DNA from 3 places in the Cupriavidus cauae genome. Region 3 is predicted to be linked to each of the others. Evidence: predicted binding sites of a transcription regulator. Region 3 holds the regulator's gene; each other region holds the start of a gene.

Region 1 (7,683 bases), 940 kb from region 3:
TTATAGTTATAGAACACGGCGAAGGTCTGATGGCTGATGTGGTCCTTGCCTTCGCAAGCCTGGTCCCAGCCCTTGGGCTTACGGATGCCGTAACGCGCAAGATCCTTGAACAGCGCGCCGCCGTTCTGCTCGACGTACATCTCCCAGCTCTCGCGCCAGCTCATCACCCGGTTAGGCAGCATGTAGTCCTGCATCATGGCCACGATGCTCAACAGCCGATAGCCGCGCCAGAACCACTTGTCGATCCAGCGCTGCACGATGGGCACGTTGTCCGGATCCTGTTCCAGCATGAACTTGATGCATTCGATGCCGAGTGTCATGTGGCGCGATTCGTCACTTTGCGCCGAAAAACCGAAGGTGACCGTCGACATGTCCCCGTTGTAAGCAGCACCCGACATGAAGGGGACAAACAGCAGGTTGGTCAACACATATTCGAACGAAAAGCTCACCGCAGTAAGAAACTCGAACGGTCCACCGGTGGCCGCGTCTTCAAAAAATGACTTGGGCACCGACAAATACCAGACCCGGTCGTACCAATGGATGGAGTTGTGCAGGCCGTTAAAATACTTGTTGTAGTGCGAGAGAGCATGCATTTCGGTCTGGAAGTGACGCAGCTCGTCGATGGACTGCATCTGGCAAGCAACACGCGCCCCTTCACCCGTAAAATGCCGACCAACGTGGGCAAAACCTCGGTGTGCCATATACTCCAGCGGTGTCACACCCTGGATAAACACCTTGAGTGCGTTGACATAGCGCGCGTCGGAAATGCTCAACTGCCCGTTGTTCTGCGCGAAAGCGTCGATGACGGCGTAAAGCTTTTTTTCCTTCTCGCCCTGATATTTCCAGTAGGCGTCCATGGTCAGGCGGAAGGGGTCTTCCCATTTATCCCAATCGTGGATCTTGATGCCTTCGTACTTGTCGTACGGGAACACCTTGTCCATCGGCTGGTAGCTCGTCTGCCAGCCAAGTCCGCGGGTCATCGCTGCGTAGCGATCCTTTAAACCGAGTTTCTTCTTCTGCACAGAAGTGTCCATTTCAATTTCCTCTTTGCCGTGTTCAGTGTTTCCAGCTCAGCGTGAACTGTTCGTCATCCTCGTCGATATATCCGGACAAGGTGATCAGGTTGATGTGGATTTGCTGGAGATCGAACTTCATGCCGATCCGGTCTTCGATGCTTTGACGGTTTATTGTGAGATGCCCGGGCGCATCGATCTTCACCATGCCAGGCGATTCTGTGGCGACCGCATTAGGGTTATCAGCGAGAATCGCCTCCACCACCGGTCGAGACTCCTCGTTAGCCTGAAACGCGATAAATACGTTAGACATGAACATTCCTCTATGACGGTCAGGAATATAAATTAGCGGTTACAGAACAATCCCGGCCTTCGCAACGCGGGCACGAAGTCGCTGCCTTACTTCTTCCAAGGCGTCGTGGCCGTTTTCCGCCAAAGCCATTTCAGCGACAGGCAACAACGCTGACGCCGCCTGATCTTCCCAGGTACGCAACCAGTGAATGAGCAGCGCTTTGTTATCCTCCGATTCGGCCGCCATGGTCTTCACTACCGCATCGACCCAGCGACTGGATTCGTCATGCCACTCGGGCATGAAAGTGGTTAGCATTGCCACTGCGCTACCACCGTTGAGTGTGATGTAATCGTCGACGAAAGCGCCGTAGATCATGGGATAAAGAAGACCGTCGAGCGCCAGATTCTGGGCGACGAACAGTTCCACCGGATCTTGCAGCACCAGAGTGTTTTCCACATAACGACGCAACGGTTGCCAATCGGGACTCGTCATCCAGGCTTGCTTGGCTTCGTCAAGAAGATCGGGTCCGGACATTACCAGCGCCAGTCGTGTGAGATACTGCGCTACACCCAGATTGTCCATTGCGTGGAACATAGCCGGCGCAGTGAAGGTCGTGCCATAACCCAGGGCACAGATCTGGGAGTTGTTCATGTTCGCGCCCCAGGCCGCGTGGCGCAAAGGCACGAGAACGGAAAGCGCCTGTTGTCGAACCTCATCGGAAACGAGATCGATCATGCCGCGCGACTCGACAAACTCGAAGTTGGATTCCATCGCGTCTTGCTGCCGCGCTCGGGTCATCGTCCACGACGCGTAGTAGAACTGACGCGGGTCTTTCAGCGCATACCAGTCCTTCATTTGGATCGCGGTGCGCGACGTGTCGAACAGTTCATGCTCGGGATCCCACGTGGGCCGGTAATGAAAATTCGCTGCCGGTTGAGCACCTACAGTGCCTTCCTGATAGCGCGAAGCGGCTTTATCGGCTCCGATGTATTGAGCCACGTGCGTGTAGGTGTGACGCAGTGGTTTGATTTCCCGCGTCTTCAAATCGATGGTCATTAACTGCTCCTGTGGTTGTGAACCGGGATGGGATGCGATCAGACTAGGCGCGCTTCATCAGGCTGCTCGGCGCTGCTCACAAGAAAATCAATGCCGCACAATCTCGCCGAAGGCATCCAATCGCGTCACCTTCTGCGCGAGGCAAAATTCTTCGAACGCAGCAATAGGCAGCATGAGCTCGACACAGAGCTCGGGGGTGCCGACTGAAAATTCGAACTGGACGAATCCCTGTGTGTTGATGGCGGTAACGCTGACAAACCTGAGGTTCGGATCGAACCTGGGTTCCGCCTCAAGGGCTGCTTGCTTGTGCATCGCCTGTGTCTCCGATTCTGTGTTTTGATATCTCAAAGCAAGTCGCGTGCCATCGGCAGAAATGAGCCTTTATTGCTGCTTTGCAGCAATGCATTTACAGGTGAGCTGCTGCGGGATCGTCATCTGTCGCAATTCGGCCCAAGCATCCTGCGTTAAACGGCCAGATGCTTCCTGCGTTTGGGCGCCGCCTTCTGCCAGGCACAAACCGAAGGACGCAGGTCAGCACAACCGTCACACAGAATCGATACAACACAGGGTATCTACGGAGGTGCCAGCGAACGAGGTCAAGCTCATTGTGCAATCGCACATCGAAAAATCTCTGGGGTGCTGTCATAAAATTCGCGAACTAGGAAAGGGGCGCAGGTCGCTTAGATCAGAAATTTCTGAAATGCACACCCCAGCAAGGCTCTGTCAATTTGATGGCGAGGCAGCGGTAGAATGAAGTGGTGAAGAAAACGAAATCGCTTTATCACGGTCACCGTTTCCCTGCCGTCGTCATCAAATTGACAGAGCCCCTGTCGGTTCTGTTAAGCCATGCAACAGCTCAGCGCTGGCGGCGTGCTGGAGACCACCTCGCGCATCCAGGGCCTCCAACAGGCAGCCGACTGGCAGGCGCTCGCGACCTTGCCGTCCGAGGTGTTCTGGCGCCTGTGCCAAGGCCGCATGGGCGATGCCCAAGCGGTCGGGCAAGTAGCAGCCCAAAGCCAGGCGGCCTTTGCCAATGGTCTGCGCCAAGCGCTCACGACTTGGCAGGAATCTGTCTCCGAGGCATTCGGCGCCAGTGGCGACGCAGCCTCTTTCACGCAGCTTTGCCAGCGCTTGGCGCAGCCCTGGACCGCCCCAAGCGCCGTACCCCAGGGCAAGACCAAGAAATGAGGGGACGGCAATGAATACGACGCAACGGACGGCGCTCGTGACGGGAGGCAACCGGGGGTTGGGCGCTGCGATCGCCCGTGCCCTGCACGATGCCGGCCACCGCGTGATCGTCACGCATACCCCCGGCAACACCACGATTGGCCAGTGGCAGCAAGCGCAAGCGACACAGGGCTACTCATTTGCCGCCTACGGGGTGGATGTATCGGACTACGAATCAACGCAGGAACTGGCGCGGCGCATCCACGCCGACGGTCATCGGATCGACATCCTGGTGAACAACGCCGGCATCACCCGCGATGCAACGCTGCGCAAGCTCGACAAGGCCGGTTGGGATGCCGTACTGCGCACCAACCTGGACTCCATGTTCAACGTCACCAAGCCGTTCATCGACCCGATGGCCGAGCGCGGCTGGGGCCGCATCGTCAACATCTCTTCGATCAACGGCAGCAAGGGCCAGTTCGGGCAGACCAATTATTCGGCGGCCAAGGCCGGGGTACATGGATTCACCAAGGCGCTCGCACAGGAGGTGGCGCGCAAGGGCGTGACGGTCAACACCGTCTCGCCGGGCTATCTGGCCACCGAGATGGTGATGGCGGTGCGAGAGGACATGCGCCAGAAGATCATCGATGCGATTCCGGTTGGCCGTCTCGGCCAGCCGGCCGAGATTGCAGCTCTTGTCGCCTTCATCGCCAGCGAAGCCGCCGCCTTCATGACCGGCAGCAACGTGGCGATGAACGGCGGTCAGCACATGTCTTGAGCCCACTGCGCGAGCGGCTGACTTCCGACGCGGCAATCCGCAGCTCTTGGAGGAGTTCCATGTATTCACGATTTCTGGTGCCGCTTGATGGCAGTCCCACATCCCTTCTGGCCCTCGATCATGCGGCGGACATGGCACGCCTGAACGGCGCCACCGTGGTCCTGCTGCATGTCATCGAGCCGACCCGGCACAGCACGGGTTTCGAGCGCCCCAAGGTCTACATCGAGGACGTCCGCCCTCACTTCCTGGCAGCCGGGCATGCCTTGTTGGACGAGGCCGCAAACCGGCTGCGTCAGGACGGAATTGCAACAGAGACAGTACTGCTTGAAAGCACTGCAGAGCGGGTATCAGAGCAAATTGCCCGGCAGGCCAAGGAGAACGATTGCGACCTGGTCATCCTGGGCACCCATGGACGCCGTGGGGTGGACCGGCTGCTGCTGGGAAGCGATGCGGAACAGGTGGCGCGTATCGCACCTGTTCCCGTGATGCTGGTGCGCCAGTCGCGCAGAAAAGAGATCACATGAATCAACAGCCCGTGGAGGCGCTCGCGCAGGTGCTCAAAGCGGTGTCGAGCGCCTCGTCGCCCATTTCAAAACCATGGCGCCGGTACGCACTGCGGCGGCGCATCTTTGCGACGCGCTCTGGCGTGCTGTGCCATCGCACTCGTGCTAGTTGAGCGCGGAGAGTCACCGTCCGAACTATGAATCAATCAAATCCCGAAGGAGGACGATTCACTATGAAATACATCTTCAAAGGTGACAGCGCGCTGGTCAGTGGCGCCGGCTCGGGTATCGGCGAGGCAACGGCACACCTGCTCGCCATAAATGGTGTGCAGGTGGTTGCCTCCGACATCGACTTCGAGGCCGCCCGACGTGTGACACAGGCCATCATCGCCGCCGGCGGCCGCGCCGTGGCACACGAGGGCAATGCGGCCAAACCCGAGGACGCCGGTGCGGCGGTGCAGTGCGCACTCAAGCATTTCGGTTCTCTGCACCTGGCTTTCAACAACGCTGGCATTGCCGGAGAACTCAAGCCTGCAGGCGAACTGGCGGCCGAGGAATGGCAACGTGTCATCGATACCAACCTCTCGGGTGTGCAGCATGCCATGCGCGCGCAGATCCCGGCCATCCTGGCCGCCGGCGGCGGCGCCATCGTCAACATGTCGTCGGTCCTGGGATTAGTCGGCAGCGCGGACGCACCGGCCTACGTCGCGGCCAAGCACGGGGTGACAGGTCTCACGCGCTCGGCGGCGTTGGCCTATTCGGCACAGGGCGTCCGCATCAACTCGCTCCATCCGGGCTATATCGAAACTCCGCTGCTCAAGGCGCTCGACGAGGCCACACTGGCAGCGCTGAAGGGGCTGCACGCCATCGGGCGCCTGGGCCGGCCCGAGGAGATCGCCCACGCAGCCTGCTTCCTGCTGTCCGAAGGTGCCAGCTTCATGTGCGGCAGCGCCATGGTGGTAGATGGCGGTTATACGGCGGCTTGAATAGGAAGGGCACAGTGGAGTTGCGCCACCTTCGATGCTTCATCGCTGTCGCGGAAGAACTCCACTTCGCGCGCGCCGCCGAGCGGCTACATATCGAGCAGTCGCCATTGTCGCGGGCCATCAAGGAATTGGAGGAGGACTTGGGTGTGCAATTATTCGAACGCACCACCCGCAGTACCCGCCTCACCCGCGCGGGCCAGCTCTTCCTGGAACACGTGCCACGCATCTTTACTGCCTTGCAGCAGGCGCGTGACAGCGTGAAAGCGGTCGCCAATGGTTTCCACGGGCAATTGCGTGTGGCCTTGTCGGATGGCATCACGCCTTCGCGCTTACCGGCCTTGCTGGCGCTATGCCGACAAGAGGAGCCCGAGGTCGAAATTCGCTTCTTCGAGGTGCCGCTGTCGCAGCAGATCAAAGGGCTGCATGATGACCTGTACGACGTGGGATTTGCCCAATCCGATGAAGTGGGCGACGGCATCGTCGCTTTGCCCGCCTGGAGCGATGCGTTGATGGTGGCGGTGCCCGCCCGGCATCCGCTGCTGATCCACAAGCGCATCCCCTTGGATGAGTTACTGCGCTACCCATTGGTACTGTGCGATCCGCAAGTCTGTGAAGGCCTCGCGAAGCATGTTGAGCGGGTGCTTCGCCGAGTGGACATGGAGCCGCTGGTCGCGGAGCGAGTTGCCACAAGCGATTTGATGATGGCGTTGGTGTCAGCGGGCTTCGCACTTGGGTTGGCGGGTGCAGCTCACATTGCCGCCAGTCGTGAATCAGGTGTGGTGGCACGACCTTTGGCGTCACGCGTGCCACCGCTGACGACCTATTTGCTTCGTCTTGACAGTGATCCGTCCGATGAACTGGCGCGGTTCATTGAGCGCGTAAAGGCCATCGATCTGCCAGAAACTCCCAGACCCGCACGAGGCCGCAATCCCGATCACCCGGAGGAACTGATGCCATGAAGAAGATCATTCCGTTCTTGCTGGTGGCTGCCTTGACCGCCTGCGGTCAGTCCGAGACACCTCTGAACGCCACCAATTCAAAGGCAAGGATTCCGACAGTAGAAGAACTGGCGGCTAACCCAGAGCACCTCAAAGAACTGCGTCTGCAATGCAAGACCGACCGCCCCAAGTTGGGCGATACGATATGCGATCGGGTCGCCGAAGCCACGCGCAAACGGTTCTATGGCGACCGTGATACTCCGTACACGCCACCGAAACAATCGCCCAAGTTCTGATCGTCGGTGACGCGCCGCATCGGCTTCATATTCTTGTCCGACACGCCGCGATGCGCCTTCGCTTGCGGCGCTTTTCTTCGGCTCGCCGTCACACTAATTCTTTCTTTTTGCTCGACCATTCTGCTGAAAACGGTCTTTGACCGGCACTGACCCGGCACCGATCCTGACGCATGCGGCACGTTCCTGTGCCGCGATTTCCATGAGGAATCAGCGCAGGAGAAATCGGAGGCCAGGTCATGCAAGGGACGAACGTGCTGTTCGGTCAGATCGCCGTGGTGTTCGGCATCGTGATCGCCGGCGTGTGGGGCGCCACACAATGGACAGCAGCGGCCCTTGGCTATCAAGTACGCCTTGGCTCTCCCTGGTTCGATCTTCTTGGCACGCCGATCTACCACCCGTGGAAGCTGTTTGAGTGGTGGTTCTTCTTCGGCGCCTATGCGCCGGAAGTATTCGACACCGGCGGCGCCATCGCCGGCGCCAGTGGCATGGTCGCCGTGGGCGTTGCCATCGCCATGTCGGTCTGGCGCTCGCGCCAAGCTCGCCTCGTCACCACCTACGGCTCGGCGCGTTGGGCTAACGCGCAGGACATTCGCATGGCGGGCCTCACGCATCCAGCCGGCGTCTTCCTCGGCCAGCACGACCGCCAGTACCTGC
Region 2 (7,683 bases), 670 kb from region 3:
CGGGACGGCGTCGCCGGAGGAAGTGCAGGCGCTCGCCGAAGAGGGCATCGAAACGTTTCCGCTCGTGGTGCCGGATGCGCTGAAGCAGACGGCTCACTGAATCGCGTCCCGTGCCCGCCTTCGCGCCGGTGCGAGGGCGCGTTGGCCAGAACAATTTGCCGGCCGCAGCCGGCATCACTGGAGACGGGCATGGATCTCAATTACACGGCGGCCGACAACGCCTTCCGCGAGGAAGTGCGCAGCTGGCTGGAAGCCAACCTGCCGGCGGACATTCGCGCCAAGATTCTGAATCACCGCCGGCCCAACCGCGACGATCTGGTGCGCTGGCACAAGATCCTGGCGGGCAAGGGCTGGTCGGCGCCGCACTGGCCGGTCGAGTTTGGCGGCACCGGCTGGAACGCGACCCAGCGCCATATCTGGGATGAGGAAAATGCCCGCGTCGGCGCGCCCGGCGTGCTGCCCTTCGGCGTGGCGATGGTCGCACCGGTGATCATGAAGTACGGCAACGAGCAGCAGAAGTCCTACTATCTGCCGCGCATCCTCGACTGCACCGACTGGTGGTGCCAGGGCTATTCGGAGCCGGGCTCGGGCTCGGACCTGGCCTCGCTGAAGACCCGCGCCGAACTGACGCCGGACGGCAAGCACTACATCGTCAACGGCCAGAAGACCTGGACCACGCTCGGCCAGCACGCCGACATGATCTTCTGCCTGGTCCGCACCGACCCCGAGGCCAAGAAGCAGGAGGGCATCTCCTTCCTGCTGATCGACATGAAGACGCCGGGCATCACCGTGCGTCCGATCATCATGCTCGACGAGGACCACGAGGTGAACGAGGTCTTCTTCGACAACGTCAAGGTGCCGGTCGAGAACCGCGTCGGCGAAGAGAACAAGGGCTGGACCTACGCCAAGTACTTGCTCGGCCATGAGCGCACCGGCATCGCCCGCGTCGGCAATTCCAAGCGCGAGCTGGGCTTCCTGAAGCGCATCGCGCGCCAGCAGCAGAAGAACGGCAAGCCGCTGCTGGAAGATCCGGTATTCGGCGCCAAGGTCGCCGCGCTGGAGATCGAGCTGATGGCGCTGGAAATCACCGTGCTGCGCGTGGTCTCGAGCGAGAGCGCCGGCAAGGGCCCCGGCCCCGAGGCCTCGCTGCTGAAGATCAAGGGCACCGAGATCCAGCAGATGCTGACCGAGCTGATGGTCGAAGCCGTCGGCCCGTACGCGCAGCCGTTCGACCGCGACTACCTGGAGTGCGAGACCGAGCATGCCGTGACCGGCTACGACGATGCCGCGCCGCTGGCCGCGTACTACTTCAATTTCCGCAAGACCTCGATCTACGGCGGATCCAACGAAATCCAGAAGAACATCATCAGCCAGATGATCCTGGGGCTGTGAGGAGACAGGAACCATGAACTTCAATCTCAGCGACGAGCAGAAGCAACTGGCTGACGCGGTACGCCGCTTCATCGACAAGAGCTACGACTTCGAGTCCCGCAAGAAGGCCTACAAGAGCGAGACCGGCTACAGCGAAGCGGCCTGGAACGCGCTGGTCGAGCTCGGCCTGACCGCGCTGCCGGTGCCCGAGGCGCAGGGCGGCTTCAACGGTACCGCCATCGACATGATGGTGGTAATGCAGGAGCTGGGCCGCGGCCTGGTGGTCGAGCCGTATCTGGCGACGGTGACCGCGGCCTACGCGCTGAAGCAGGCCGGCGGCCAGGACGCCGTGCTCGAACAGGTTGCCTGCGGCGAGATCAAGCTGGCCACCGCGTTCAACGAGCGCGAGGCGCGCTACGCGCTGAACGACGTGCGCGTGACCGCCAGGGGCGGCAAGCTGAACGGCACCAAGGTCGTGGCGGTCCACGGCGGTCAGGCCGACAAGCTGGTGGTGTCCGCACGCACCGGCGGCGGCAATGCCGACCAGGACGGCATCTCGCTGTATCTGGTCGATGCCAGGGCCCCGGGCGTCACGATCCGCGACTACCGCACCATCGACAATCTGCACGCGGCCGATATCACCTTCCAGGACGCCGCCGGCGAACTGCTGGGCGCCGAAGGGCAGGGCTGGGCGCTGCTCGAGCAGACCGCCGACTACGCCGCGGTGCTGCTGTGCGCCGAGGCCGTGGGCGTGATGGACACGCTGACCGCCGCCACCATCGAGTACGCCAAGACGCGCCAGCAGTTCGGCGTGCCGATCGCGCGCTTCCAGGCGCTGCAGCATCGCATGGTCGAGATGTTCATCCATGCCGAGCAGTCGCGCTCGATCACGCTGCTGGCCGCGGCCCGCTTCGACGAGGCCAGCCCCGAGGAGCGCCGCCGCTATGTGTCGGCGGCCAAGGCCCGCGTCGGCCAGGCCGCGCGCACGGTCGGCCAGGAAGCGGTGCAGATCCACGGCGGCATGGGCGTGACCGACGAACTGCCGGCCGCGCACATGTTCAAGCGGCTGACGCTGATCAACACGACCTTCGGCGATGTCGACCATCATCTTGGCCGCTTCGCCAGCCTGCCGGAATTCCAGCAGGCGGCATGATGGCCAGCCGTTGAGGCAACACAGGCCGCGCTCGGGCGTCAACGTCCGGCGCGGCTTTTTGCTTTGGCGGACCAGAACAACCCAGCAGACTGGAGACCCCATGTCCGACACCATGTACTTCGAAGACTTCGTCGTCGGCAGCCGGCGCGAGCTCGGCTCGCGGCTGATCACCGAGGACGAGATCGTCAGCTTCGCGACGCAATACGATCCGCAGCCCTTCCACGTCGACAAGGAGGCCGCCCAGCGCAGCATCTACGGCGGCCTGATCTCGAGCGGCTGGATGACCTGCGCGGTGATGATGCGCATGCTGGTCGACAACATGACGTCGAAGTCGGCCAGCATGGGCTCGCCCGGCGTCGACGAGATCCGCTGGCTCAAGCCGGTCTATGCCGGCGATACGCTGACGGTGTTCGTGTCGGTGCTGGACAAGCGGCCGTCGCAGTCCAAGCCCGATCGCGGCGTCGTGCACACGCAGTGGGAGGCGGTCAACCAGCGCGGCGAGCTGGTCTGCACCGTCAAGGGCATGGGCATGTACGGCCGCCGGCCGGCCTGAATCCCCCATCGAACCGGAACCGTCGTTCCGGCCCGACATTGGACAAGGAGAGAAGATGCGCACCATCGCTTCGCTGGAAGAACTCGAGGGCCTGCAGGGGCAGGAGGTCGCCGTCAGCGACTGGACCGAGATCACGCAGCACCAGGTCAACCTGTTCGCCGAGGCGACCGGCGACCATCAGTGGATCCACGTCGATCCCGAACGCGCGCGGCGCGAATCGCCGTTCGGCGCCCCGGTCGCGCACGGCTTCCTGACGCTGTCGCTGCTGCCCGCGCTGATGCAGAGCGCGATGCAGATGCCGGGCGTCAAGATCGGCGTCAACTACGGCCTGAACCGCGTGCGCTTCACCGCGCCGGTGCCGGTCGGCAGCCGGCTGCGCGCCCGCATCAAGCTGCTGAAGGTCGAGCGCATCGCGCCGCCGCCCAATGCCCCGGACCTGGTCGGCGCGCAATCGACCTGGGAGGTCACGATCGAACGCGAGGGCAGCGACCGTCCGGTCTGCGTCGCGGAATCGATCAGCCGCCGCTACTCCTGACGCCCCGGTGCGGTGCGTCGCACCGCTTTGCATCATCGCACCATCGTGATGCAAGGCGCCGGCGCACCGCCACGGTGCCGTCATGCCAATGCAGTCTCCCGCGCGGCGCCAGGCCGCGTTCTTTTTTTGTGGCACGCTAGTTGCAGAAGTGCTCCCGGGGTGCGTTCTTCCTCGAACACAAACAGAGCTAGGGAGCTGCAATGAAACGACGTGAGGTGTTGAAGCTGTCGGCGTTGGCCGCCGCGGCGATGATCGGTACCAGCCCGCTGGCGATCGCGCAATCGAAAGAGCCGATCAAGGTGGGCGTGCTGCATTCGCTGTCGGGCACGATGGCGATCTCGGAGACGTCGCTGAAGGACGTCGCGCTGATGGCCATCGACGAGATCAACAAGAGCGGCGGCGTGCTGGGCCGCAAGCTGGTGCCGGTGGTCGTCGATCCCGCGTCGAACTGGCCGCTGTTCGCCGAGAAGGCGCGCCAGCTGATCAGCAACGACAAGGTCGCGGTGACCTTCGGCTGCTGGACCTCGGTGTCGCGCAAGTCGGTGCTGCCGGTCTACGAGGAACTGAACGCGCTGCTGTTCTATCCGGTGCAGTACGAGGGCGAGGAGATGTCGAAGAACGTCTTCTACACCGGCGCCGCGCCCAACCAGCAGGCCATTCCCGCGGTCGAGTACCTGATGAGCAAGGAGGGCGGCGGCGCGAAGCGCTTCTTCCTGCTGGGCACCGACTACGTGTACCCGCGCACCACCAACAAGATCCTGCGCGCCTTCCTGAAGAGCAAGGGCGTGGCCGACAAGGACATCGAGGAGGTCTACACGCCGTTCGGCCACAGCGATTACCAGACCATCGTCGCCAACATCAAGAAGTTCTCGCAGGGCGGCCGCACCGCGGTGATCTCGACGATCAACGGCGATTCCAACGTGCCCTTCTACAAGGAACTGGGCAACGCGGGCCTGAAGGCCAAGGACGTGCCGGTGGTGGCGTTCTCGGTCGGCGAGGAAGAGCTGCGCGGCATCGACACCAAGCCGCTGGTCGGCCATCTGGCCGCGTGGAACTACTTCATGTCCGTCAAGAACCCGGAGAACGACGCCTTCAAGAAGCAATGGGCGGCCTGGGTCAAGGCGAACAACCTGCCGGGCGGCGACAAGCGCGTGACCAACGATCCGATGGAAGCGACCTACGTCGGCATCCACATGTGGGCGCAGGCGGTCAAGAAGGCCGGCACCACCGATCCGAACAAGGTCCGCGCGGCGATGATCGGCCAGACCTTCAAGGCGCCGAGCGGCTTCACGCTGACGATGGGCGAGAACCACCATCTGTACAAGCCGGTGATGATCGGCGAAGTCAAGGGCGACGGTCAGTTCTCGGTCGTGTGGAAGACGCCGAAGCCGCTGCGCGCGCAGCCGTGGAGCCCGTTCATCGCGGGCAACGAGGGCAAGCCGGACAAGGTGATGTAAGGGCTGTCGTCGAGGGGGAGCAAATCACCCCCTCTCCCAGACCCTCTCCCCCCGAGGGGAGAGGGGGAACACAGTGCGGTGGTTCAATTTCCTCAGACAGGTCGATAAGTGGAAAATCACGATCGACGAGGAAAAAGACCGAACCATGAAGCAACGCCGCAAATTTGACCCTGCCTTCAAGCTGGAGGTGGTCCGGATGATCCGGGATCAAGGCCTGTCGGTGGCCGAGGTGTGCCACTCGATGGCCATTGGCGAGACGGCCGTACGGCGCTGGCTGGCCCAGTACGACGCCGAGCTCAAGGGCGAGAAGGGGATTGGTAGGCCGCTGACGCCGGAGCAGCAACGCATCCGTCAGCTGGAGGAAGAGAACCGGCGCCTGAAGGAGGACAACCTGATCCTAAAAAAGGCATCGGCCTTCTTCGCCCGCGAACTGAAGTGATGTATCACGCAGTCAGTGGTTTGCAGAAGGAGGCCATTCCCCTGAGCCGCGCCTGCCTGGCGCTGGGTGTCAGCCGCGCTGGCTATTATGCGTTCTTGCGCCGCCCCGGTGGCGACGCCAAGCGGACCAGACAGATGGTGTACGTGCGCGCCGCATTCGAGGCCAGCGGGCGCACCTATGGCAGCCGGCGGGTGGCGCGGGATGTGAGCCGGCAAGGGGTCAAGATCGGCCGGTATCGCGCTCGCACGCTGATGCGTCAGGCCCATCTGCGTCCGGTGTGGAAACGCAAATTTGTGGCAACGACCAACAGCCGGCACGACCGGCCGGTCGCGCGCAACGTGCTGGATCGACAGTTCAGACCCGCGGCGCCCAACCAGGCGTGGGTGTCGGATATCACGTATATCCGCACGCTAGAGGGCTGGCTGTACCTGGCGGTGGTGCTGGACCTGTACTCCCGCAAGGTCGTGGGCTGGTCCATGGCCGCGGCCATGCCGTCCACCCTGGTGGTAAGCGCGTTGCAGATGGCCATTGCGCACCGCAAGCCGGGGCCGGGTCTGATCGTGCATTCGGATCGTGGCAGCCAGTACGCCAGCGACGAGTACCAGAGCTTGCTGGCGCGTCACGGGATGGTCTGCAGCATGAGCCGCCTGGGCGACTGCTGGGACAACGCGGTGGCCGAACGCTTCTTCCTGAACTTGAAAATGGAGCGCGTGTGGCAGCGCCGCTACGCCGACCGGGCCGAAGCCCGGCGCGACATCATGCAGTACATCGTTGGCTTCTATAACCCCATGCGTCTGCATTCGACACTGGGGTATGAGTCGCCGCAGGATTACGAGGACAAGTTCAACCAGACCACCTTAACGACTGTCTGATAAAACTTGACCACCGCACAGTCGGTTCTCGCATTCCGCAGAGGGTGAGGGCAGCGGCGCCCCTTGTTCCGCTGCGGTTCCGCCGCCGTTCGTTCGATGGCCATCGTCTTGATCCAACCACCACCCATCTCCATGTCCCGATCCATGCTGCCCCGCGCGCCCTGGTGGCGCGCCACGCTCGCCGTGCTGCTGCTGATGGCGGCGCCCGCGCTGTGGGCGGCCGCCGCGCTGACCCAGGCCGATCTGCAGCCCCTGGCCGAAGACGATTTCGATGCCAAGCGCGCCGCCATCGTCGCGCTGGCCAAGGCCGACCCCAAGCAGGCCGGACCGATCCTGCAGGCGCTGCAGGACGACACGCTGCAGTTCGCGCCGGGCGTCGGCATGGTGCGCGTGGAGGGCGAGCGCGCGATCGACGCCATCACCGGCAAGCCGGTCGAGGTCGATGCGGCCGCGCTGCAATCGCTGACGCTGAACAACAGCCTGCGCGCGCAGGTCGACGGCGCGGCCGGCAGCCTGCTGCTGTCCTCGCCCGACGCCACGGTGCGCGCGCAGGCGATCGCCGCGCTGCTCGAGCGCCCCGAGGACGCGCCGCGCGAGGCCGTCGCCGCCGCGCGCCAGTCGGAGGCCGACACCGCGCTGCGCGCCCAGCTCGACGTGATCTGGGCCAATACCGTGCTGGCCGATGGCAGCCGGGACGAACGGCTCGAAGCGATCCGCATCCTCGGCCGCGACAGCGATCCGGCCACGCGCCAGCGGCTGCAGCCGCTGGTCGAACGGGACGAGAGCGGCCAATACCGCGAGCCCGACGCGCAACTGCGCGCCGCCGCGCAGCAGGCGCTCGACAACCTGCAAGCGAGCGAGCGCCAGGCCGAGCTGATCGGCAACCTGTTCGCCGGCCTGAGCCTGGGCAGCGTGCTGCTGCTGGCCGCGCTGGGCCTGGCCATCACCTATGGCCTGATCGGCGTGATCAACATGGCCCACGGCGAATTCCTGATGATCGGCGCCTATGCGACGTGGCTGGTGCAGTCGCTGTTCCGCACCTATCTGCCCGACGCCTTCGACTGGTATCTGCCGGCGGCCTTGCCCGCAGCCTTCCTTGCCGCCGCCGCGGTCGGCTTCGTGCTGGAGCGGCTGGTGCTGCGCCATCTGTACGGCCGGCCGCTGGAAACGCTGCTGGCGACCTTCGGCGTCAGCCTGCTGCTGATGCAGGCGGTGCGGATGCTGTTCGGCGCGCAGAACGTCGAGGTCGCCAATCCCAGCTGGATGAGCGGCGGCGTGCAGTGGATGCCGGGCCTGGTCATTC
Region 3 (7,683 bases):
TCTTTTGCTGCTGCGAGTTGCCGGCGGTGGCGGGTTTGGCCGACAGGCATTCCTTCATGAAGGCCTTGCGCTCGTCGCCCGTCTTGCCGGCCGCCTGCGTGTTGCACGTCTTCATCTTGCTCTGCTGGCTGTTGCCGGAGGCGGTCTGGGCAAAGGCGCCCGTGGCGACCAGAGGGCACAGCAGCACGCAGGTTGCGATCAGTGTCTTCATGCTGAAATCTCCTGACTGAGGATCGGGTCGCCAAGCGCAGGATGCGCAACGGCGCAGGCTGGGCGTGATGCCCATTACAGCACAAAACGCTGAAAACCCCAATCAGGTTGACGCTGTCGGCGTGTCCGGCACGCCGATGCGTCAAGGCGCAGTTGCGGCGCGGCCCGGGCTGCCGAAGGAATCGGGCTCGGTCAGACGCTCAAAGCAGGCGGCCCTGGCCGCGCGACGCCGCATCGGCCTGCATCGCCGCACGCTGGCGGTCCATGAAATCGCGCAGCGTGTCGATGCCGCGCAGGCGCAGGATGGTATTGCGCACCGCCGCCTCCACCAGCACCGCAAGGTTGCGGCCGGCCGCCACCTGGATCTTCACCATATGGATCGGCAGGCCGAGCACGTCGAGATATTGCGAATCGAGCGGCAGCCGCTCGAATTCGCCGTCGTTGCGGCGAACCAGCTGGACCACGAGCTTGAGCTTCATCTTCCGGCGCACAGCGGTTTCGCCGAAGATCGTCTTGATGTCGAGCAGGCCCAGGCCGCGCACTTCCAGCAGGTTCTGCAGCAGCGGCGGGCAGCGGCCCTCGACGAAATCGGGGCCAAGACGCACGAAATCGACCGCATCGTCGGCGACCAGGCCGTGTCCGCGCGAGATCAATTCGAGGCCCAGCTCGCTCTTGCCAAGGCCCGATTCGCCCATGATCAGCACGCCCATGCCGAGGATATCGAGGAACACCCCGTGCATGGTCACGCGCGGCGCGGAAATGCGCGACAGATACAGCCGCAGGTGGTCGATGACCGCGGCCGAGGATACCGGCGTCGTGAACAGCGGCGTGGAAGAGCGCGTGCAGCGCAGTTCCAGGTCCGGCGGCGGCTCCATGCCGTCGGCCACCACCAGGAAGGGCGGCTCGAGCAGGATCAGCTCGCCCATCTGGCGCTTGCGCGTTTCGTCGTCGAGCCGCTGGTAGTAGGTGATCTCCGGCTTGCCGAGCACCTGGATCCGGTTCGGGTGAATCAGGTTCAAGTGGCCGACCAGGTCGGCCGCCGAGGTCGCCTCGCGTGCGAAGTCGAGATCGAAGGCGCGATCGGCGCCCTCCAGCCCGGCCACCCAGGACAATTTGAGGTCGGCTGCGTTGTCGTCGAAGATCGACTGGGAGGTAACGCCGGTGAGTTCCATGCGGGATGAGGCGGGGCGCTGGGGCGGTGGTGAATGCGGGTGGCGCGGCGGTGGGCCGCTTACGCCGAGAGGGTCAAGGATGCCATTGCACCAGCAACTGGTGAACCGCATCGGGCGTCGGCAAAGCGGCGAGGCCTTCACGCATATCGCGATCGGACAATAGCTGAGCGATTTCCGACAGGATTTCGAGATGCTGCTGCGTGGCCTGTTCGGGGACCAGCAGGAAGATCAACAGCGAAACGGGCTTGCCATCGGGCGATTCGAACGGAATCGGCTCGGCAAGCCGCATGAAGGCGGCCAGCGGCTGCTTCAGGCCCTTGATGCGGCCATGCGGAATGGCCACGCCGGCGCCAAGGCCGGTCGAGCCGAGCGATTCGCGGGCGAACAGATTGTCGGTCACCGTGGCGCGCGCCACGCCATGGTTGTTCTCGAACAGCAGCCCGGCCTGTTCGAACACGCGTTTTTTGCTGGTGACGCTGACGTCGAGCGAGATATTGCCGGGCGGCAGCAGTTTGGCCAAACGGTTCATTTGAAATGCGCGGAATTCCTGATACTGGCGCCGCCATGCGGTTTCTTGCCGGCGTGGGCCGGTCTGCCGTTGCTGGGCGGTGCGTTCGTTGCCGCCGCTTCCCGACTATCAGCGTGCGGCACATTATAGTGCAGGGGGGCTCCCTGCCGTCCGATGCCGATCGCCCCGAGCGGCATTGCGCAAGGAAACGGGGCGGGCATTCTCTATATGTATTGCACAGCATACACCGGGAAGCCGGCCAGACGGAACCCCATCCCGGTTTCATCCTATAGGTTGCACGGCGAGGCGGCACCGCGGCCTCGCTCGAACGTCCACGCGGGGCGCAAAAAAGCCGTGCTCCTGGCACGGCTTCTTTCCTCACTTCAAGGCCGGCCGGCGTTGTGGCCGAGCCGAATCTTCAAGCTACTGCTGGGCCTGACTGGCCACGAAGCTGTGGTACTTCAGCGATTCGCGGTCGTGGCTCTGCACCTTGTCCTTGTAGCGGATCACTTGCCGGTCCAGCTTGTCGACCAGCATGTCGATCGCCGCATAGAGATCTTCGTGGTGCGCCTCGACAAAGATGTCCTTGCCCTTCAGATGCACATTGATTTCCGCGCGTTGACGGCGATCCTTTTCCTTTTGATTGTCGACCGATAGCAGCACGCTGACGTCAATAACCTGATCGAAATGCCTGAGGATTCGCTCCAGTTTCGTTTCCACGTACTCACGCAGCGAAGGCGTGATGTCCAAGTGGTGTCCACTGATCTTGAAGTTCATAGCGCTTCTCCTTCTGAAAGAGCCGCACCAGGCAGGCGATGCGACTCGGCTACAAAGACTTGCGAAGGTTCACGGCGGGGATCTTCAAGGCTTCACGGTATTTGGCGACGGTACGTCGCGCCACGACGAAGCCTTGTTCCCCCAGCAGTTCGGCAATCCGGCTGTCGGACAACGGGTTTCTGGGGTCTTCGGCTCCTATCAACTGCTTGATCAGCGCACGGATTGCGGTGGAAGAGGCGGCACCGCCGGTTTCGGTCGATACATGGCTGCCAAAGAAATATTTCAGCTCGAATGTCCCCATCGGGGTGGCCATGTACTTATTGGTAGTCACACGAGAAATGGTCGACTCGTGTAGACCCAGTGTATCGGCTATCTCCCTCAAAACCAAGGGGCGCATCGCAATTTCACCGTGCGTGAAGAAATTCTTTTGCCGCTCCACGATGGCTTGTGCGACGCGCAAAATGGTGTCGAAACGCTGCTGGATATTCTTGATGAGCCAGCGCGCCTCCTGCAGTTTCTGCTGCAATCCCGCGGCGCCGGTATCGCCTTTTGCACCGCGCAAGATTTGCGCATACATGTCGTTGATGCGCAGCCGCGGCATCACATCGGGATTGAGCTGGGCGATCCAGTTATGGCCGCTCTTGCGCACGAACACGTCGGGCACGACGAAATCCGCTTCCGGCCGGCTGTAGGCGTGGCCGGGATAGGGCGCGAGCGAGCGGATCAGCTCGTGCGCGGCCTTCAGCTGCATGTCGTCGACCTGCAGCGCCTTCTTCAGGCGGGTGTAATCGCGCGCGGCCAGCAGTTCGAGGTGATGGCGCACGATCGTCATCGCCAGCTCGCGCTGCGGATGTTCGATGCGGCGCAGTTGCAGCGACAGGCATTCGGCCGCGTTGCGCGCCCCGACCCCGGGCGGGTCGAAGCTTTGCAGCAGCGTCAGCATCGCATGCACTTCGTCGAGCTCGAATTCGAGCTCTTCAGGCAATTCGGAAAGGATTTCCTCGAGCGAGGCGCTCAGGTAGCCGTCGTCGTCGAGCGATTCGATCAGGAAAATCGCCAGGCCCTTGTCGCGCGTGGAGATTTTCAGCGGCGCCAATTGCTCCATCAGATATTCGCGCAGCGTGGGCTCGGCATCGCGCAATTGCAGCGGCGTTTTCTCGTCCTCGTCGCTTTGCGGACGGCGGGCGAAATCGTCCAGGCTCCAGTCGCCGCCATAATCGTCGCCCGCGCCGTCGGCATAGCCGTCGTCGGCGGACGCGGCGCCATCCGCGCGCGAATCGGCGGGGGCCGTCGGCTCGGAAGACGGGGTCGTGGTGGTGGTCTGGACATTGACCGACCCGTCGGCGGCGACCCGCAGCGGGCTTTCGATCCAGTCGTTTTCGCGTTCGAGCAGGGGATTCTCGGTCAGCGCCTGCTCGACTTCCTGTTGCAGTTCCAGCGTGGAGAGCTGCAACAGCCGGATCGACTGCTGCAGCTGCGGCGTCAGGGCCAGATGCTGGGAGAGGCGTAGCTGTAGCGACGGTTTCATGCGGCCTATTTTATGCGCAACTTCGGCCGCGATGGAACGGAATTTGCTATCGGAAGTTTCGATTGCGTGGTCAGAAGCGATTGCCTGATGGATCACCAGGGAAGGAACGGTACATGAACCGCGCACGAACGAAAACGGCCGCCCTCTGTACGAGGGCGGCCGCGCGCCAAACCGCCATTACATGCGGAAGTTTTCGCCCAGATAGACGCGCCGCACCGATTCATTGGCGATGATGTCCTTGGGCTCGCCGGCCGCGAGCACCGCGCCTTCGCTGATGATGTACGCGTGGTCGCAGATGCCCAGCGTCTCGCGCACGTTGTGGTCGGTGATCAGCACGCCGATATTGCGTGCCTTCAGGAAGCTGACGATGCGCTGGATCTCGCCGACCGCGATCGGATCGACGCCGGCGAACGGCTCGTCGAGCAGGATGAAGCGCGGCGCCGAGGCAAGCGCCCGTGCGATCTCGACGCGGCGGCGCTCGCCGCCCGACAGCGACAGCGCGGGGTTGTTGCGCAGGTGCGCGATCTGCAGATCGTCGAGCAGGCTGTCCAGCCGCCGCTCGATCTCGGCGCCGGACAGCGCCTTGCCGTTGTCTCGCTGCAGTTCCAGCACCGCGCGGATGTTCTGCTCGACATTGAGCTTGCGGAACACCGACGCTTCCTGCGGCAGGTACGACAGGCCCATGCGCGCGCGCTCGTGGATCGGCAGGCCGCTGATGTGCTGGCCGTCGAGCACGATGTCGCCTTCGTCGAGCGCGACCAGGCCCACGATCATGTAGAACGAGGTGGTCTTGCCCGCGCCATTGGGGCCGAGCAGGCCGACGACCTCGCCGCTCTTGACGTCCAGCGACACGTCCTTGACCACGGTGCGCGAGCCGTAGCGCTTCTTCAGATGACGCACCACCAGGTTGCTGGTGGCCGGCATCGTGCCCGCGCCGGCACCGGCTGCGGTGTTGGCGTTGGCGGCGGGAGCGGTGGCGGTAGCGGTGTCGGCAACGGACATGTGGGCAATCCTTTGATACTGCGTCATGCGAAGCGGGCGTGGCGAAGCGTACGTGGCGGAGCGTGCGCGGCGTGCGGGTACGTCAGGCCCGGGAAGCGATCAGGGCTTGGCCGTCGGCGAGCCTTTCAGGTCCACGCCGGCGCCACTGCCGCCGGTCCCCTGGCTCTGGCGCGGCGACAGCACGGCGCGTACGCGGCCGGACGGGTTCGCCGGCGCCGCGTTGCCGCTGCCACCGGCCGCGGTGTAGAACTCGTTGCGGCTGTCGTAGGTCAGCACCGCGCCGCGGATCTCGTCGACCACCTTGGCGCCCGCCAGCCGCGCCATGCGCGCATTGCCGATCAGCTTGGCCACTTCCTGCTTGCCGTCGTATTCGATGCGGTCGCCCCAGCCGTCGATGTACTCGTCGACGTTGTCGCGCTTCTGCCGGATATAGGCCTGCTTGCCGCCCTTGGACGTGGCCACCGCGTACTGGTAGCCCTCGGGATCGGTGCGGACCTCGGCGGCATCGGACTTGAGCACCATGGTCCCCTTGGTCAGCACCACGTTGCCGGTCAGCGTATAGATCTGCTTGACGTCGTCGTAGCTGGCGTTGTCGGCCTCGAGCACCAGCGGCTTGTCGCGGTCGGCGCGTTCGGCGAGCGCCGGCAGGGCGAGCGTCATGCCGGCGGCGAAGGCGAGCAGCACGGCGGTGGCGCGGCGGCGGGTCCAGGTCGTCAGGGTCAGGGTCATGTTGGCCACGATGGCGTTGATTGGCGTTGTCCGGGAATCGTCCAGACGGGGCGGGTGGCCCGGACTGGCGCGGAGATCGTTCGAATGGTGCGCGCCTGGCGCGGGGGCGCGATGCGTCATGGCTGTTTCGCGCCGCCGCCGCGCGGCGCCATCACGATGGTGCCGCGCACATTGCCGAGCAGATTGACCTCGCGCGTGACATTGTTGAAGACCAGGCCGTTGGCCGTCATCACCGACGGTCCGCGGGTCAGCTTGACCGGCTTGTCGGTCTTCACGATGTCGTCGTTGATCAGGATCTGGAAGTAGCTCGAGGTCGCGCTCATCTGCGGGTCCTGCGATGGATCGGCGCCCTGCACGCGAACGATATGGGCGTTGCCGAACAGGTCGATCACGCTGGCGTCGGCGTTCATCTTGCCCAGGTCCGCGGTACCGGTCACCGGCGGCCGGTCCGGTTCGTAGGCGCGCATCGCCGGCCGCGTGACCTCGTAGGTCTGGTCGTCCTCGTAATGGATCATCCGCTCGCCGGTGAAGCGCATCTTGGTGCTGCCGTCCTCGGCCAGTTCGGTCGCGGTGAAGCGCTCCATCCAGTAGTCGGGCACATGGCGCTTCTGGCGTTCGGTATCGCTGACCTGGCGCGGCGTGTTGATCTGCACCAGCCAGAACGTACTGCCGGCAACGAGCGCCATCAGCAGCAGCGGCATCAGCCGCAGCGCGAGGCGGGACAGGGAAGGGAACAGATCCCGCATGGCGTTCGTCAGATGACCTTGGCCCGGGTCAGGTCATGGATATGCAGCGCGCCCACCAGGCGCTGGTCGGCGTCGACCACCAGCAGCTGGTTGATGCGGTTTGCTTCCATGACCTGCACCGCCTCGACCGCGAGCTGGTCCGGCCCGACGGTGAAGGGGTTGGCATGCATGACCTCGCCGATCGGCACGGTCTTCCAGTCGCGCGGCGTTTCCAGCAGCCGGCGCAGGTCGCCGTCGGTGAAGACGCCGATCGCGCGGCCCTCGGCATCGACGATGGCGGTCATGGCCATGCCCTTGCGGGTGATCTCCATCAGGGCCTGTGCCAGCGGCGTGCTTTCGCGGACTTCGGGCACCGCATTGCCTGTGCGCATCACGTCCCGCACATGGGTCAGCAGCTTGCGGCCGAGCGCACCGCCGGGGTGCGAGCGGGCGAAGTCCTCTTCGCCGAAACCGCGCGCGTCGAGCACCGCCACCGCCAGCGCGTCGCCCAGCGCCAGCGCCGCCGTCGTGCTGGCGGTCGGGGCGAGATTCAGCGGGCAGGCTTCCTTCTCGACGCGGGCGTCCAGATGCGCGTCGGCCAGCTGCGCCAGGTTCGATTCGACATTGCCGGTCACCGAGATCAGCTTGGCGCCGATGCGCTTGACGATCGGCACGATCGACAGCAGCTCGGATGTTTCGCCCGAATTGGAGAAGGCGATCAGCACGTCGTCGCGCGTGACCATGCCGAGGTCGCCATGCGAGGCCTCGGCGGGATGGACGAAGAAGGCGGGCGTGCCGGTCGAGGCCAGCGTGGCCGCGACCTTGCGGCCGATATGGCCGGACTTGCCGATGCCGGAAACGACCACGCGGCCCGAGCACTCCAGCACCAGCTGCACCGCCCGCGCGAAGTCCGGCGTCAGCCGCGACGACAACGCGGCGACCGCATCGGCTTCGATCTGCAGGGTATGGCGTGCGAGCTCGAGTGCTCTTTCCGCATTGAAATTGGCTATCATGGCGACGAAGTATACCAAT

Evidence for each region. The regulator sigma-54, encoded in region 3, starts transcription at its own class of promoters, with help from an activator protein. The targets are predictions, from matches to a motif close to TGGCANGNAANCTGCTTT.
Region 1: the regulator sigma-54 is predicted to act here: its motif matches at 2,708-2,725, upstream of KZ686_RS09970 (phenol hydroxylase subunit).
Region 2: the regulator sigma-54 is predicted to act here: its motif matches at 3,742-3,759, upstream of urtA (urea ABC transporter substrate-binding protein).

Annotation. Positions count from the first base shown of each region.
Region 1 covers NZ_CP080293.1:2,212,381-2,220,063, reverse strand. Annotated here, with positions in the region: gene KZ686_RS09985 (aromatic/alkene/methane monooxygenase hydroxylase/oxygenase subunit alpha) at 1-1,034, opposite strand, end outside; gene KZ686_RS09980 (MmoB/DmpM family protein) at 1,057-1,326, opposite strand; gene KZ686_RS09975 (aromatic/alkene monooxygenase hydroxylase subunit beta) at 1,366-2,361, opposite strand; gene KZ686_RS09970 (phenol hydroxylase subunit) at 2,449-2,673, opposite strand; gene KZ686_RS09965 (hypothetical protein) at 3,208-3,549, shown strand; gene phbB (acetoacetyl-CoA reductase) at 3,560-4,306, shown strand; gene KZ686_RS09955 (universal stress protein) at 4,366-4,830, shown strand; gene KZ686_RS09950 (SDR family NAD(P)-dependent oxidoreductase) at 5,043-5,795, shown strand; gene KZ686_RS09945 (LysR family transcriptional regulator) at 5,810-6,754, shown strand; gene KZ686_RS09940 (EexN family lipoprotein) at 6,751-7,029, shown strand; gene KZ686_RS09935 (conjugal transfer protein TraG) at 7,266-7,683, shown strand, end outside.
Region 2 covers NZ_CP080293.1:1,942,749-1,950,431, forward strand. Annotated here, with positions in the region: gene KZ686_RS08715 (DUF1178 family protein) at 1-100, shown strand, start outside; gene KZ686_RS08720 (acyl-CoA dehydrogenase family protein) at 190-1,392, shown strand; gene KZ686_RS08725 (acyl-CoA dehydrogenase family protein) at 1,406-2,524, shown strand; gene KZ686_RS08730 (MaoC family dehydratase) at 2,625-3,077, shown strand; gene KZ686_RS08735 (MaoC family dehydratase) at 3,133-3,612, shown strand; gene urtA (urea ABC transporter substrate-binding protein) at 3,813-5,069, shown strand; one part of gene KZ686_RS08745 (IS3 family transposase) at 5,191-5,479, shown strand; one part of gene KZ686_RS08745 (IS3 family transposase) at 5,479-6,380, shown strand; gene urtB (urea ABC transporter permease subunit UrtB) at 6,513-7,683, shown strand, end outside.
Region 3 covers NZ_CP080293.1:1,274,118-1,281,800, forward strand. Annotated here, with positions in the region: gene KZ686_RS05740 (PsiF family protein) at 1-211, opposite strand, end outside; gene hprK (HPr(Ser) kinase/phosphatase) at 411-1,382, opposite strand; gene ptsN (PTS IIA-like nitrogen regulatory protein PtsN) at 1,456-1,911, opposite strand; gene hpf (ribosome hibernation-promoting factor, HPF/YfiA family) at 2,314-2,667, opposite strand; gene KZ686_RS05760 (RNA polymerase factor sigma-54) at 2,717-4,195, opposite strand; gene lptB (LPS export ABC transporter ATP-binding protein) at 4,373-5,197, opposite strand; gene lptA (lipopolysaccharide transport periplasmic protein LptA) at 5,297-5,926, opposite strand; gene lptC (LPS export ABC transporter periplasmic protein LptC) at 6,043-6,672, opposite strand; gene KZ686_RS05780 (KpsF/GutQ family sugar-phosphate isomerase) at 6,681-7,664, opposite strand.